One region of the Pectobacterium sp. 1950-15 genome, then DNA from elsewhere that is predicted to be linked to it. Evidence: riboswitches for the same ligand, from Rfam matches in the RefSeq annotation. Region 1 holds a riboswitch; each other region holds the start of a gene.
The links. A riboswitch is a leader RNA that binds a small molecule or an ion and turns the genes downstream of it on or off. The one in region 1 is predicted to bind thiamine pyrophosphate.

Region 2: it holds a riboswitch for thiamine pyrophosphate, as region 1 does, so the genes downstream of both, thiM (hydroxyethylthiazole kinase) here and thiC (phosphomethylpyrimidine synthase ThiC) in region 1, are expected to answer to the same signal.
Region 3: it holds a riboswitch for thiamine pyrophosphate, as region 1 does, so the genes downstream of both, thiB (thiamine ABC transporter substrate binding subunit) here and thiC (phosphomethylpyrimidine synthase ThiC) in region 1, are expected to answer to the same signal.

Annotation. Positions count from the first base shown of each region.
Region 1 is NZ_JBBBQR010000027.1:6,196-10,401, reverse strand. Features, by position in the region: gene thiC (phosphomethylpyrimidine synthase ThiC) at 1-1,493, opposite strand, end outside; TPP riboswitch at 1,608-1,761, opposite strand; gene rsd (sigma D regulator) at 1,884-2,345, opposite strand; gene nudC (NAD(+) diphosphatase) at 2,454-3,236, shown strand; gene hemE (uroporphyrinogen decarboxylase) at 3,385-4,206, shown strand, end outside.
Region 2 is NZ_JBBBQR010000020.1:8,957-13,162, forward strand. Features, by position in the region: gene WCT94_RS18255 (GGDEF domain-containing protein) at 35-958, opposite strand; gene ahr (NADPH-dependent aldehyde reductase Ahr) at 1,112-2,131, opposite strand; TPP riboswitch at 2,290-2,386, shown strand; gene thiM (hydroxyethylthiazole kinase) at 2,423-3,217, shown strand; gene thiD (bifunctional hydroxymethylpyrimidine kinase/phosphomethylpyrimidine kinase) at 3,214-4,017, shown strand; gene psiE (phosphate-starvation-inducible protein PsiE) at 4,170-4,206, shown strand, end outside.
Region 3 is NZ_JBBBQR010000010.1:183,124-187,329, reverse strand. Features, by position in the region: gene sgrT (glucose uptake inhibitor SgrT) at 1-5, opposite strand, end outside; gene sgrR (HTH-type transcriptional regulator SgrR) at 96-1,754, shown strand; TPP riboswitch at 1,792-1,888, shown strand; gene thiB (thiamine ABC transporter substrate binding subunit) at 1,969-2,952, shown strand; gene thiP (thiamine/thiamine pyrophosphate ABC transporter permease ThiP) at 2,928-4,206, shown strand, end outside.

The DNA.
Region 1 (4,206 bases):
CCGAACCAGCCGATCATGGCCGCGCCGATGCCGGAGGTGAAGTGATCGTAACCCGGTGCGATATCGGTGGTTAGCGGGCCGAGCGTATAGAACGGGGCTTCATGGCAGTGCTCCAGTTCTTCGGTCATGTTGCGGCGGATCATCTGCATCGGAACGTGACCGGGGCCTTCGATCATCACCTGTACGTCGTATTCCCAGGCGATTTTGGTCAGCTCGCCCAGTGTATGCAGCTCGGCAAACTGGGCTTCGTCGTTAGCATCCTGAATGGAGCCGGGGCGTAAGCCATCACCCAGCGACAGCGCGACATCGTAAGCGGCACAGATTTCACAGATTTCACGGAAGTGCTCGTACAGGAAGCTCTCTTTGTGATGCGACAGGCACCACTTCGCCATGATGGAACCGCCGCGCGAAACGATGCCGGTCAGGCGTTTGGCGGTCATCGGCACGTAGCGCAGCAGCACGCCGGCGTGGATGGTGAAATAGTCCACGCCCTGTTCCGCCTGCTCCAGCAGCGTGTCGCGGAACATTTCCCAGTTCAGGTTTTCCGCCACGCCGTTCACTTTCTCTAGCGCCTGATAGATCGGCACAGTCCCGATTGGCACGGGGCTGTTGCGCAGAATCCACTCGCGGGTTTCATGAATATAGCGGCCGGTTGAGAGATCCATCACCGTATCCGCGCCCCAGCGGGTAGACCAGACCAGCTTTTCCACCTCTTCTTCGATGGAGGACGTCACAGCCGAGTTACCGATATTGGCGTTAACCTTCACCAGAAAATTGCGTCCGATGATCATCGGCTCTGATTCCGGGTGGTTGATGTTGGAAGGAATAATGGCGCGCCCGGCGGCCACTTCCTGACGGACAAATTCCGGCGTGATGTTCTCCGGCAGGAGAGCGCCGAAACTCTGGCCCGGATGCTGCTGGCGCAACACGTCAGTGCGAATGCGCTCGCGCCCCATATTTTCGCGAATGGCGATAAATTCCATTTCCGGGGTAACGATGCCCTGCCGCGCATAGTGGAGCTGGGTAACGCGTTTGCCTGCTTTGGCACGTAAAGGTCGTGGCAAGTGCTCGAAGCGCAGATGATCCAGACCGGCATCAGCCAGACGCTGCTGGGTGAAATCGGAACTGACGCCGGATAGCGCCTCGGTGTCGTGACGTTCGGCAATCCAGTTGGCGCGCAGCTTCGCTAACCCAACGCGGACATCGGGTTGGGCGGCGGGGTCGCCATAAGGCCCTGACGTATCATAAACTGGGATCGGTTCATTGGGTTCGTATTGGGGATTGTCTTTACTGCCGCCGAGTAACGTCGGGCTAAGCTGAATTTCTCGCATTGGCACGTGGATGTCATCACGTGAGCCCGCAAGGTAAATGCGTTTGGAATTGGGAAAGGCGGTACCCTGTAAGGTTTCAATAAACTGCTGGGCGGCGGCACGCTGTTCACGGCGACCCGATTTTGACGACACTGTTTTTATAGACAATGGTTCTGTAGACATAGCAAGTTCCTGTAAGACGTAAAGGGAAGATTGCTTGTCTGGAGCCCGGAGGGAGTAATAATGATATTGGGCATCAGAGCAGGTATGTAGGAATACGCAGCCTTGGGCTCAATGAGGTGCATTACTCTTGTTCCCTTCGCAGGTATTAACCCGATCAGGTTCCGCGGATCCCGAATTAACGGTCTCAGCCTGTGCGCTCATAAGTTTTGTAAAACGATTGATTTCGTAAAACAAAACACGAGCACGCTAGGCACTCCGACAAGATATGCCCGTTTCTTAAACGGGCCAATAAAACCCCTACACTGTATGTCGACAAAACGCGGATGTCAAAGCGTGCCGCTTTTGCCTGTACAGCGTGTGGCGATGTTCTTAAATAACGTTAAATGACCGCTAGTTGTCGTAAACCAGACGGATCATGTTGTCTTCTAACGTAAAACGCTCTTCCAGAGCTTCGCCGACGCTGGAGAGTGCCTGCTGGAATTTGAGGCAGTTATCATGGTCGATGGCCGTCGCCAGATGGTTATCGTAAAACGTCATGATTTGCTGCGTGTTGCTTTGCAGGGCGAAATCGAGCTGGGTGGAAAGCGCTAATAGTTGTTCGCTGTGTGTCGCTGCTTCATGCAGCATCTTTTCGTATAAATGAAAGTGGCCAGTAGAAAGGTAATCCACCAGATTCTGGCAAAAATTATCCAATGCTTCTTCATCCAGAAGAGAAAGCGCTTCCTTGTTCGGCTTGATGCCAACCAGATGATAGTAAGCCACCAGAAGCTGCTTACGCGCTTGTAGCCATTGGTCGATTAACGCATTATTGCCACCAACGTATTCAGTCAGACTTTGTAGCTGGTTTAGCATTGTTGACTCCGTGAACGGTAAGAAATAACTGAAATCCCAGTTATAAAACTTATGTAATCACTCTGAATGTAAAATGCCAGTGAAGTGGCAGTGGAGCAATAAAAAGATATGGAACAGACGCTAAAAGGTGATGAGACCGGCTGGTGGGTGGTTAGCGATGCGGTACAAATCTGGCTACCCCAGGGAGAATTACCGTGTGGAACGGCGACGAAATGGTCTTTGCAGGGGAAAACGGCTCGCCAAATCGGCGAATGGCAAGAACAGCCTGTCTGGCTGGTGTGTCAGGGCCGGGATTCCGATATGGCATCGGTTCGCCAACTGCTCGATCAGGACGTGGGCTTATTCCAACTGGCGGGGCGAGGCGTACAGCTGGCTGAGTTCTATCGTTCTCATCGTTTTTGCGGTTACTGCGGTCATGAAATGGTGCGGAGTAAAACGGAACTGGCGTGCTTATGTCACCACTGCAAAGAGCGCTATTATCCGCAGATTGCGCCCTGCATCATCGTCGCGATTCGCCGTGGCGAGGAAATTTTGCTGGCGCAGCACAACCGGCATCGCGGGAATATGTACACCGTGCTGGCTGGGTTTGTAGAGGTGGGCGAAACGCTGGAACAGACGGTTGTGCGCGAGGTGATGGAAGAGAGCCAAATCCAGATAAAAAACCTGCGCTACGTGAGTTCGCAGCCTTGGCCCTTCCCGCATTCGTTGATGATGGCGTTTATGGCTGAGTATGCGGGGGGAGAAATCAAGCACGACCCGAAAGAGCTGCGTGACGCGGGCTGGTTCCGCTTTGACCAACTCCCGCAGTTGCCCCCGCCGGGCACTGTGGCGCGTCGGCTTATCGAAGATACGGTGGTGTTGTGTCGCGCTTATCACGAGAACGAAGGCTGACGTGGTACTATTTGCGCCATGAATGACTCGCGTACACAACGTACCCGCGTCATAGCGTATTCGTTTTATAAAGCGTTCGTTTTATAACGCATCCGTTTCATCACATCTATCCGGTGTCGAACCGCCGTGAGGTTGAAAGGAAAAAAACATGACTGATCTGAAAAACGATCGCTACTTGCGAGCGTTATTGCGCCAACCCGTTGATGTCACCCCGGTGTGGATGATGCGTCAGGCGGGGCGCTATTTGCCGGAATATAAGGCAACGCGCACGCAGGCGGGTGATTTTATGTCGCTGTGTAAAAACGCAGAACTGGCTTGCGAAGTCACGTTACAACCTTTACGGCGCTATGCGCTGGATGCGGCAATCCTGTTCTCCGATATCCTGACCATCCCTGATGCCATGGGCTTAGGGCTCTATTTTGAAGCAGGGGAAGGCCCACGCTTTCACTCTCCCATCACGTCTCATGCCGATGTGGTTAACCTGCCGATTCCCGATCCTGAGCAGGAACTCGGTTATGTGATGAACGCGGTGCGGACGATCCGTAAAAATCTCGCCGGGGAAGTGCCGTTGATTGGTTTCTCGGGCAGCCCGTGGACGCTGGCGACCTATATGGTTGAAGGCGGTAGCAGCAAAGCGTTTACCGTCATCAAGAAAATGATGTTCGCTGAGCCTAAAACGTTACACCTGCTGCTGGATAAGCTGGCGGATAGCGTCATTCTTTATCTCAACGCGCAAATTCGCGCTGGCGCGCAGGCGGTCATGGTCTTCGATACCTGGGGCGGCGCGCTGAGCGGACGTGACTACAAAGAATTCTCCCTGCGGTACATGCATAAGATTGTTGATGGTTTACAACGTGAGAACGAAGGCCGTCGCGTGCCGGTGACGCTCTTTACCAAAGGCGGAGGCCAGTGGCTGGAGGCGATGGCAGAAACTGGCTGTGACGCGCTGGGGCTGGACTGGACGAGCGAT
Region 2 (4,206 bases), on a different contig from region 1:
TTGCGGCCGTGTATTGGTATGGGGCGACGTCGGGCTATAGGGCTTTTTCTTTTGGCTCCAGAGCCCATTCCACTTTGCCTTTACCGGTGTTTTTGGCCTGGTAAAGTGCGACATCCACGCGTTTCATAAAGTGTTCGGTGGGTTCCCGCGGCTGTTTTTTGCCGGCCCCAATACTGACTGAAAGGTGGTGCATATTCTTGATAATGATTTTGTTCGCATTTTTGAGTACTTCTCTTGCCAGTTTCTCTGCCCGTTCCTGCGTTCCGGCATACAGAATAATCGCGAACTCTTCGCCACCGATTCGGGTTGCGACCACCTCACTGTTATCGAAACGGGAAAGTATATGACCAAATTTGCTTAATACTTCGTCGCCTTTCGTATGCCCATATTTATCATTAATAACTTTGAAATTGTCGATGTCGATAATAAATAAATAGGGTGTTTTCGCTTCGAGCTTTTTTAATTCGTTAATAAAAAACCGGCGATTAGGAAGCTGTGTGAGTTCATCGCTGAATGACTGTATTCTGGCTTCGACATACTTATTATTGATTTGCTGTATCAGGGTATAGACACCAAACCCGACGCCAAACATACCAATAATTCTCAGCATATCCTCAACATAATACCCAACCAGCTTGGGCTGATAGATAAACTCATCCATGAAGTCAAACGTGGCTGAGCATATCCAGACGTGTAGTCCGAGGCGAATGGATAAAGCGGAAGTATGGTTCAGTGATATTTTACTGGTACAGGACAGGATAAAAAAAAGAAAAACCAGCGCAATCGAGTCAGTATAAGAGCCTGGGTTATTATGCAACTGCTCCTGAAAGTCGCGGTGTTTGAAGAATAAAAGGTTGAATATAATGATCGACGCAGACAATAGCAGGGCGAGCCTTACAGACGAGGAGGCTTTCTTATTTCTATCAATAAAATCGTGGTCATACTCTTTAAAAGGCATTGCGGATCTCCTCTTGCATCACCTTTCAATCCTATCATGAAACCCATCGAATACATTGAGTCGCGTGGTGCCAAGCGGTATACCCCAGAGAACGACGTTGGCTGAGCTGATCTGCAAAAAGCAGACGCCCGATTGCTCAGGCGTCTTGACCGATTAAAAATCCGCTTTCAGTACAACGCGGTAGCGGGCTTTACCGTCGCGTACGTGCTGGATAGCATCGTTGATTTTCGACATCGGGAACAGTTCCGTCTGCGGCTTCACGTTGGCGCGCGCGGCGAGCTTCATCAGAGAACGCAGCTCATGCGGTGAACCGGTAGAAGAGCCGGAAACGCTGCGGTCACCCGCAATAAGCGTGAAGGCTGGAACACTGAACGGCTTCATTACCGCGCCGACGGTATGGAATTTCCCGTTATAGGCGAGTGCGTTGAAGTAGGGCTGCCATTCCAGATCGACGCTCACGGTGTTGATGATGAGATCGAACTGGCCTGCCAGTGCGGTCAGCGCCTGCGGATCGCGGCTGTTGACGACTTTATCGGCACCCATCGCCCGCACTTCCTGCTCTTTAGCCGGGTTTGAGCTGAATGCTGTGACTTCACAGCCCATCGCGTGCAGAAGCTTAATCGCGATGTGTCCCAGACCGCCGATACCGATCACGCCGACGCGGCTGGTTGCGGTGATATGGTGCATTAGCAGCGGTTTGAAAACGGTGATGCCGCCGCACAGCAACGGACCCGCAGATTCGATATCAATGGAATCAGGAAGCGGGATCGCCCACTGCCAGTTCGCGCGGATCTTATTGGCAAAACCGCCTTTATTCAGGATCGTCGGCACGCTGCCTTGCTGACAGTTAGTTTGGCTGCCGCTGATACAGGCATCGCAGTGCCCACAGCTGCGTGCCGTCCAGCCAATACCGACACGCTGACCAACTTTTAAGCCTTTGTTCTTCGCCGCGTCGCCCAGCGCGTGCACACGGCCAATCACTTCATGCCCGGCAACCAGCGGATAGCTCGATATGCCCCATTCGTTATCGATCATCGAGAGATCGGAATGGCACACGCCGCAGTAATCAACCACGACTTCGACATCTTCCGCCTGCAATTCACCCGCATCAAACTCATACAACTCCAGCTCAGCGCCTGCTTCCGGTGCGGCATAACTTTTTATCATCGTCATCACAATCTCCTCAGTATGGGTTTGATTAACCAGTCTAAAGGGTTATGGCGTTTTTCTCTATGTCACAACGTGCCTGTGGTTTTTCATTTTGTGTCAGGTGGAGAGGGGGCGGGCAGCGCTTGATTTACGTTATGCACTTACTTATGCTGCAAAGCGTAGTAAATGACTCGGGGTGCCCTTCTTTGTGAAGGCTGAGAAATACCCGTACCACCTGATCTGGATAATGCCAGCGTAGGGAAGTCACGGTATGCCCACCGGTTGCCGCCTTCTTCCACGCCGGTTGGGAGACTTATGAACACGCGACCCACCGACTTTTCTGCCGCTCAGGCAGCAACCTCACTGACCCAATTCCGTTCCGCCTCGCCGCTGGTGCACTGTTTGACCAACGACGTGGTGCAATCTTTTACGGCTAACGTGCTGCTGGCGCTGAATGCGTCGCCTGCGATGGTGGTCGATCCCGAAGAAGCCGCACAGTTCAGCGCGGTAGCCGATGCGCTGCTGATTAATGTCGGGACACTGGAGCGTTCGCGCGCCGAGGCGATGCGGGTGGCAGTCAACAGCGCGCATCAAGCGGGGACGCCGTGGGTACTCGATCCGGTTGCGGTCGGTGGTTTGACCTTTCGTACTGCATTCTGTCGTGAATTGTTAGCACGGAAACCCGCGGCGATTCGCGGCAATGCGTCTGAAATTATGGCGTTTGCTGGCTTAGCCGCACAGGGGCGCGGTGTGGATAGCGCCGATGATTCGCTGGCGGCGCTCCCTGCTGCACGCGAGCTGGCGCGACAAGTGGGGACGATTGTTGCGGTGACCGGTGCGGTGGATTATGTCACGGACGGTGAGCGAGATATCGCGATAACCGGTGGCGATAGCATGATGACGCGCGTGGTCGGTACGGGATGTGCGCTGTCGGCGGTCGTCGCGGGCTTCTGTTCTCTGGAGGGGGATCGCGTATCCCACGTGGCGGCAGCGTGCTATGTCATGGCGCTGGCAGGGCAGCAGGCGGCTTCGGTCTCGCAAGGTACGGGCAGTTTTATCCCCAACTTTCTCGATCGGCTTTATACCTTGCGCGCGGAGGATCTGGCATGAAACGTATTAATGCGTTGACGATTGCGGGCACCGATCCGAGCGGTGGTGCGGGGATTCAGGCGGATTTAAAAGCCTTTTCCGCGCTGGGCGCTTACGGCACGTCGGTTATTACCGCGCTGGTGGCGCAAAATACGCGCGGCGTACAGTCCGTCTACCGAATTGAGCCGGATTTTGTCGCGGCGCAGCTGGATTCCGTGTTGAGCGATGTCCGTATCGATAGCGCCAAGATTGGGATGCTGGCACAGACCGAGATTGTCGACACCGTTGCCGAACGCCTGCGTCACTACGCGGTGCCTTTCATTGTGCTGGACACCGTAATGCTGGCGAAAAGCGGCGATCCGCTGCTCGCACCCGAGGCAGTGGAATCGATCCGCCGTGAGCTGCTGCCGCTGGTGTCCCTGACTACGCCCAACTTGCCCGAGGCTGCGGCGCTGTTGAATACGTCACTGGCCACCAACGAACGGGAAATGCGTGAACAGGGGGAAGCGCTGCTGGCGATGGGCTGTCAGGCGGTGCTGATGAAAGGCGGCCATCTGAGTGAAGCGGAGAGCCCGGACTGGCTGTTCAGCCGTCAGGCCGAACCACTGCGTTTTAGCTCCCCGCGCGTGAATACCCGCCATACGCACGGCACCGGCTGCACGTTATCTGCCGCACTGGCGGCGCTGCGACCGCGCCACGATAGCTGGGGGGAGACGGTCAAGGCCGCGAAGGACTATTTACAGCAGGCGTTACAGCAGGCCGACACGCTGGAGGTCGGACATGGCATTGGCCCCGTTCATCACTTCCACCGCTGGTGGTAAAACCATAAGTAAATTGACTTGTACTTTGCGTGACATATTTGCCAGTAATTTCAAACTAAATTAAGCGCATTTCGGCGTGACAGGGCGGGGGCATCCGGTTACTTTGCTGTGAAATCTTGGCGTTAATATGAAATAGGGTGTGGGGATAACATATGGCAGGTTCTGCTCGCAGTGCGATGGCTGCCAAGG
Region 3 (4,206 bases), on a different contig from region 1:
GCCATAAGCCACCTCCTCTCTTTCCTTGTTGGAAAGTATCGACGTAATATAGGGAAAGATAAATTGATGACTTTAGCGCAGGGAGTTCCTCTTTTATGTCTTCCCCTCGATTGCAACAACAGTTCATCCGCCTATGGCAGCACTTTCAGGGGCAAACTACCGACACCACGCTGCAAGAGCTAACCGGAGTGTTGAATTGTTCCCGCCGCCATATCCGCTCACTGCTGAACGCGATGCAGCAGGAAGGCTGGCTCGTCTGGCAGGCTGAAGCTGGCAGGGGAAAACGCTCGCAGCTATCGTTTGTGTATACCGGATTAGCGCTACAGCAGCAGCGTGCCGAGGATCTGCTGGAACAGGATCGCATTGAGCAACTGGTGCAGTTGGTCGGTGATAAAGAAGCGGTACGCCAGATGTTACTTGCCCATCTTGGACGGAGTTTCCGGCAGGGAAAACATATTCTGCGGATTCTCTATTACCGCCCATTACGCAACCTGCAACCCGGTTCGGCGCTGCGCCGTTCGGAAATGCATATTGCGCGGCAAATTTTTAGCGGTCTTACCAATATAAATGAGGAAAATGGGGAAGTTGAACCCGACCTGGCTCATCACTGGCAAAGGGTCTCCTCTCTGCACTGGCGCTTCTATCTGCGCCCGGCTATCCGTTTTCATCATGGACGAGAGCTCACAATGGACGACATCACCACGTCACTCTCTCGTCTTATTCCGCTCCCGCTTTTTTCTCATATTGAAAGCGTCACCTCGCCAATGCCCTTCGTGATTGATATTCGGCTAAACAGCCCGGATAACTGGCTACCGTGGTTATTAGGCAGCGTGCACGCCATGATTTTGCCGCAAGAGTGGCAAACGCTACCCGATTTTGCCCAGCACCCAATTGGTACCGGCCCTTATGCCGTGGTGCGCAATAACAGTAATCAGTTGAAAATTCGCGCCTTCGATGACTATTTTGGCTATCGGGCGCTGATTGATGAGGTCAATATCTGGGTCCTGCCCGACGAGCCGGAAGAAATGCCGGTCTCTATCCAACTCCAGTCTGACAATTCTCGTCACGAACAGTTGGAAAGCCGGATGGAAGAAGGCGGCTATTTCCTGCTGTTCGACAAGCGTTCGCCGTTAGCATCACGGCCGGAAGCTCAGCGATGGCTCAGGCAGATATTTAACCCCATTTCGCTACTCAACCACGCCAATACCAGCAACCAGCGTGACTGGTCGCCCGCCTACAGCCTGCTGCCGCGCTGGCACCATCACCACCCCGATGTCCCGCAATCCATTCCGAAAGGGCTGACGGACGTCACGCTCACGTTCTATCAGGCCCACCCTGAATACCGGATATTAAGTGAGATTATGCGCACGCTGCTGGCACAACATGGCGTCACGTTGCATATTCAGACGGTCAGCTACGAAGACTGGTATCAGGGCAATGCCGACAGCGATATCTGGTTTGGTAGCCTGAATTGTTACCTACCGATCGAATTCTCCCTGTTCGCGATGCTCTACGAACTCCCGCTGGCGCAGCACTGTCTGAATGACGATCTGCACGCGGACGCGCAACAGTGGCGTAACCAGACGCTACCGATGGCAGAGTGGTGTGAAAAACTGATCGCCAGCGGTCAACTGCACCCTCTGCTGCACCACTGGCTGCAACTTCAGGGACAGCGCAGTATGCGTGGCGTCAGGATGAATATGCTGGGCTGGTTTGATTTTAAATCTGCCTGGTTCGCGCCGCCGGAACGCTGATAGCCTTTCGCTGCGCGGCTTAACCCTTTACAATGTGCCGTTCTCAACGGGGTGCGGAAGATTTTTCGCTGAGAAAATACCCGTCGAACCTGATCCGGTTAATACCGGCGAAGGGATTTGAGAGTGCGGCTTATTGCTGCCTCAAAGTCCTTTGCCACCCTATGATTCTCAGGAGTGCAAAGTGTTAAATCAATTACTACCGCGTTCAGCCACCGTGCTGAAAATCAGCCTGCCTTGCCTGTTACTGATCTCTGCTTCGGCATTCGCCAAGCCTGCGCTTACCGTTTATACCTATGATTCATTCGCTTCCGAGTGGGGCCCTGGCCCTGTCATCAAGACCGCATTTGAAAAAGAGTGCGAGTGCGAGCTGAACTTCGTCGCGCTGGAAGATGGTGCCTCGCTGTTGAATCGCCTGCGAATGGAAGGCAAGAACAGCAAAGCGGATATCATTCTGGGGCTGGACAACAACCTGTTGCAGGCAGCGGAGCAAACCGGTCTGTTTGCGCCGCACAATCAGAACACCAGCGCCGTCATGGTGCCAGGCGGCTGGAACAATAAGACGTTCGTCCCTTACGACTACGGCTATTTCGCGTTTGTGTATAACAAAAACACGCTGAAGAACCCGCCGAAAAGCCTGCATGAGCTGGTGGAGAGCAACGAACCGTGGAAAGTGATCTATCAGGATCCACGTACCAGCACGCCGGGACTAGGTCTGCTGCTGTGGATGCAGAAAGTGTACGGCGATGAGGCGCCGCAAGCCTGGCAGAAACTGGCGAAGAAAACCGTTACCGTCACCAAAGGCTGGAGCGAAGCCTATGGTCTGTTCCTGAAAGGGGAAGCCGATCTGGTGCTAAGCTACACCACGTCACCGGCCTACCACATCATTGAAGAGAAGAAAGACAACTACGCAGCCGCGACTTTCAGCGAAGGGCACTATCTGCAAATTGAAATCGCCGGGCAGTTGGCTTCCAGCAAAAATCCCGAACTGGCAAAACGTTTTATGCAGTTCATCCTGAGCCCAACCTTCCAGCAGGCAATCCCCACTACGAACTGGATGTACCCAGCCGTTAAAACTGACCTGCCTGCGGGCTTCGCCACGCTCGCGGTGCCAGAAAAAGCCATGCAGTTCAGCGCGCAGGAAGTCGCTGACCAAAGGACGCAGTGGATTCAGGCATGGCAACGCGCCGTCAGCCACTAATCGGCGGACGTCTGTGGCCGGGGCTACTGGCCACAACGCTGTTAATTTCCGTTGCCGCACTGGCTTTCGGTGCACTCTGGTTACAGGCGCCCGACAGCCAGTGGCGCACGCTATGGCATGACAGCTATCTCTGGCATGTTATTCGGTTCACCTTCTGGCAAGCCTTTCTCTCTGCGCTGTTTTCTACCGTTCCGGCCATTTTTCTCGCCAGAGCGCTGTATCGACGGCGTTTTCCCGGCCACCGTTGGCTGCTGCGCCTGTGCGCGATGACGCTGGTGCTGCCCGTGCTGGTTGCCGTCTTTGGCCTGCTCAGCGTGTATGGACGTCAGGGCTGGCTAGCCTCTGCCCTGAGCGGGTTTGGCCTGAAATACACGTTTTCACCCTATGGATTGCAGGGCATCCTGCTGGCGCATGTGTTCTTCAATCTGCCGCTGGCAACCCGATTGCTGTTGCAGTCGCTGGAGGGGATTGCTACCGAGCAACGCCAACTGGCTGCGAATCTGGGCATGAACAGCTGGCAACATTTCCGCCTGCTGGAATGGCCCGCCCTGCGCCGACAAATTTTACCGACTGGCGCGCTGATTTTTATGCTCTGCTTTGCCAGCTTTGCGACGGTGCTGTCGCTGGGCGGCGGCCCGCAGGCGACCACGATTGAGCTGGCTATCTATCAGGCATTAAGCTTTGATTACGATCCGGGTCGCGCGGCGCTGCTGGCGTTAATTCAGATGGTTTGCTGTCTCGGTTTGGTGCTGTTAAGTCAGCGGCTGGGGCGTATTCTGCCCGTCGGCAGCACACAGCAGCTCACTTGGCGCAACCCGCAGGACAGCGCTTTAAGCCGCCTCACCGATAGTCTGTTAATTAGCGCGCTGCTGCTGCTGGTCGTCCCCCCCTTGCTGGCCGTGGTGGTGGATGGCGTGAACCGCTCTCTGATTACCGTGCTGCAACAGCCCGTGCTCTGGCAAACGCTGTTTACCTCGCTGCGTATTGCCTTAGGCGCTGGGCTTCTGTGTCTGGTGCTGACCATGATGCTGCTCTGGAGCAGCCGCGAGCTCAAGCTACGCCAGAAGCCGCTCTATGGGCAGTTGATGAATCTGAGCGGGATGCTCATCCTTGCCATGCCCGGCATTGTGCTGGCAACCGGCTTTTTCCTGCTGTTGAATAACAGCATTGGCTTGCCACAATCCCCCTACGCGCTGGTGGTGTTCACCAACGCACTGATGGCAATTCCGTATGCGATCAAAGTGCTGGAGAACC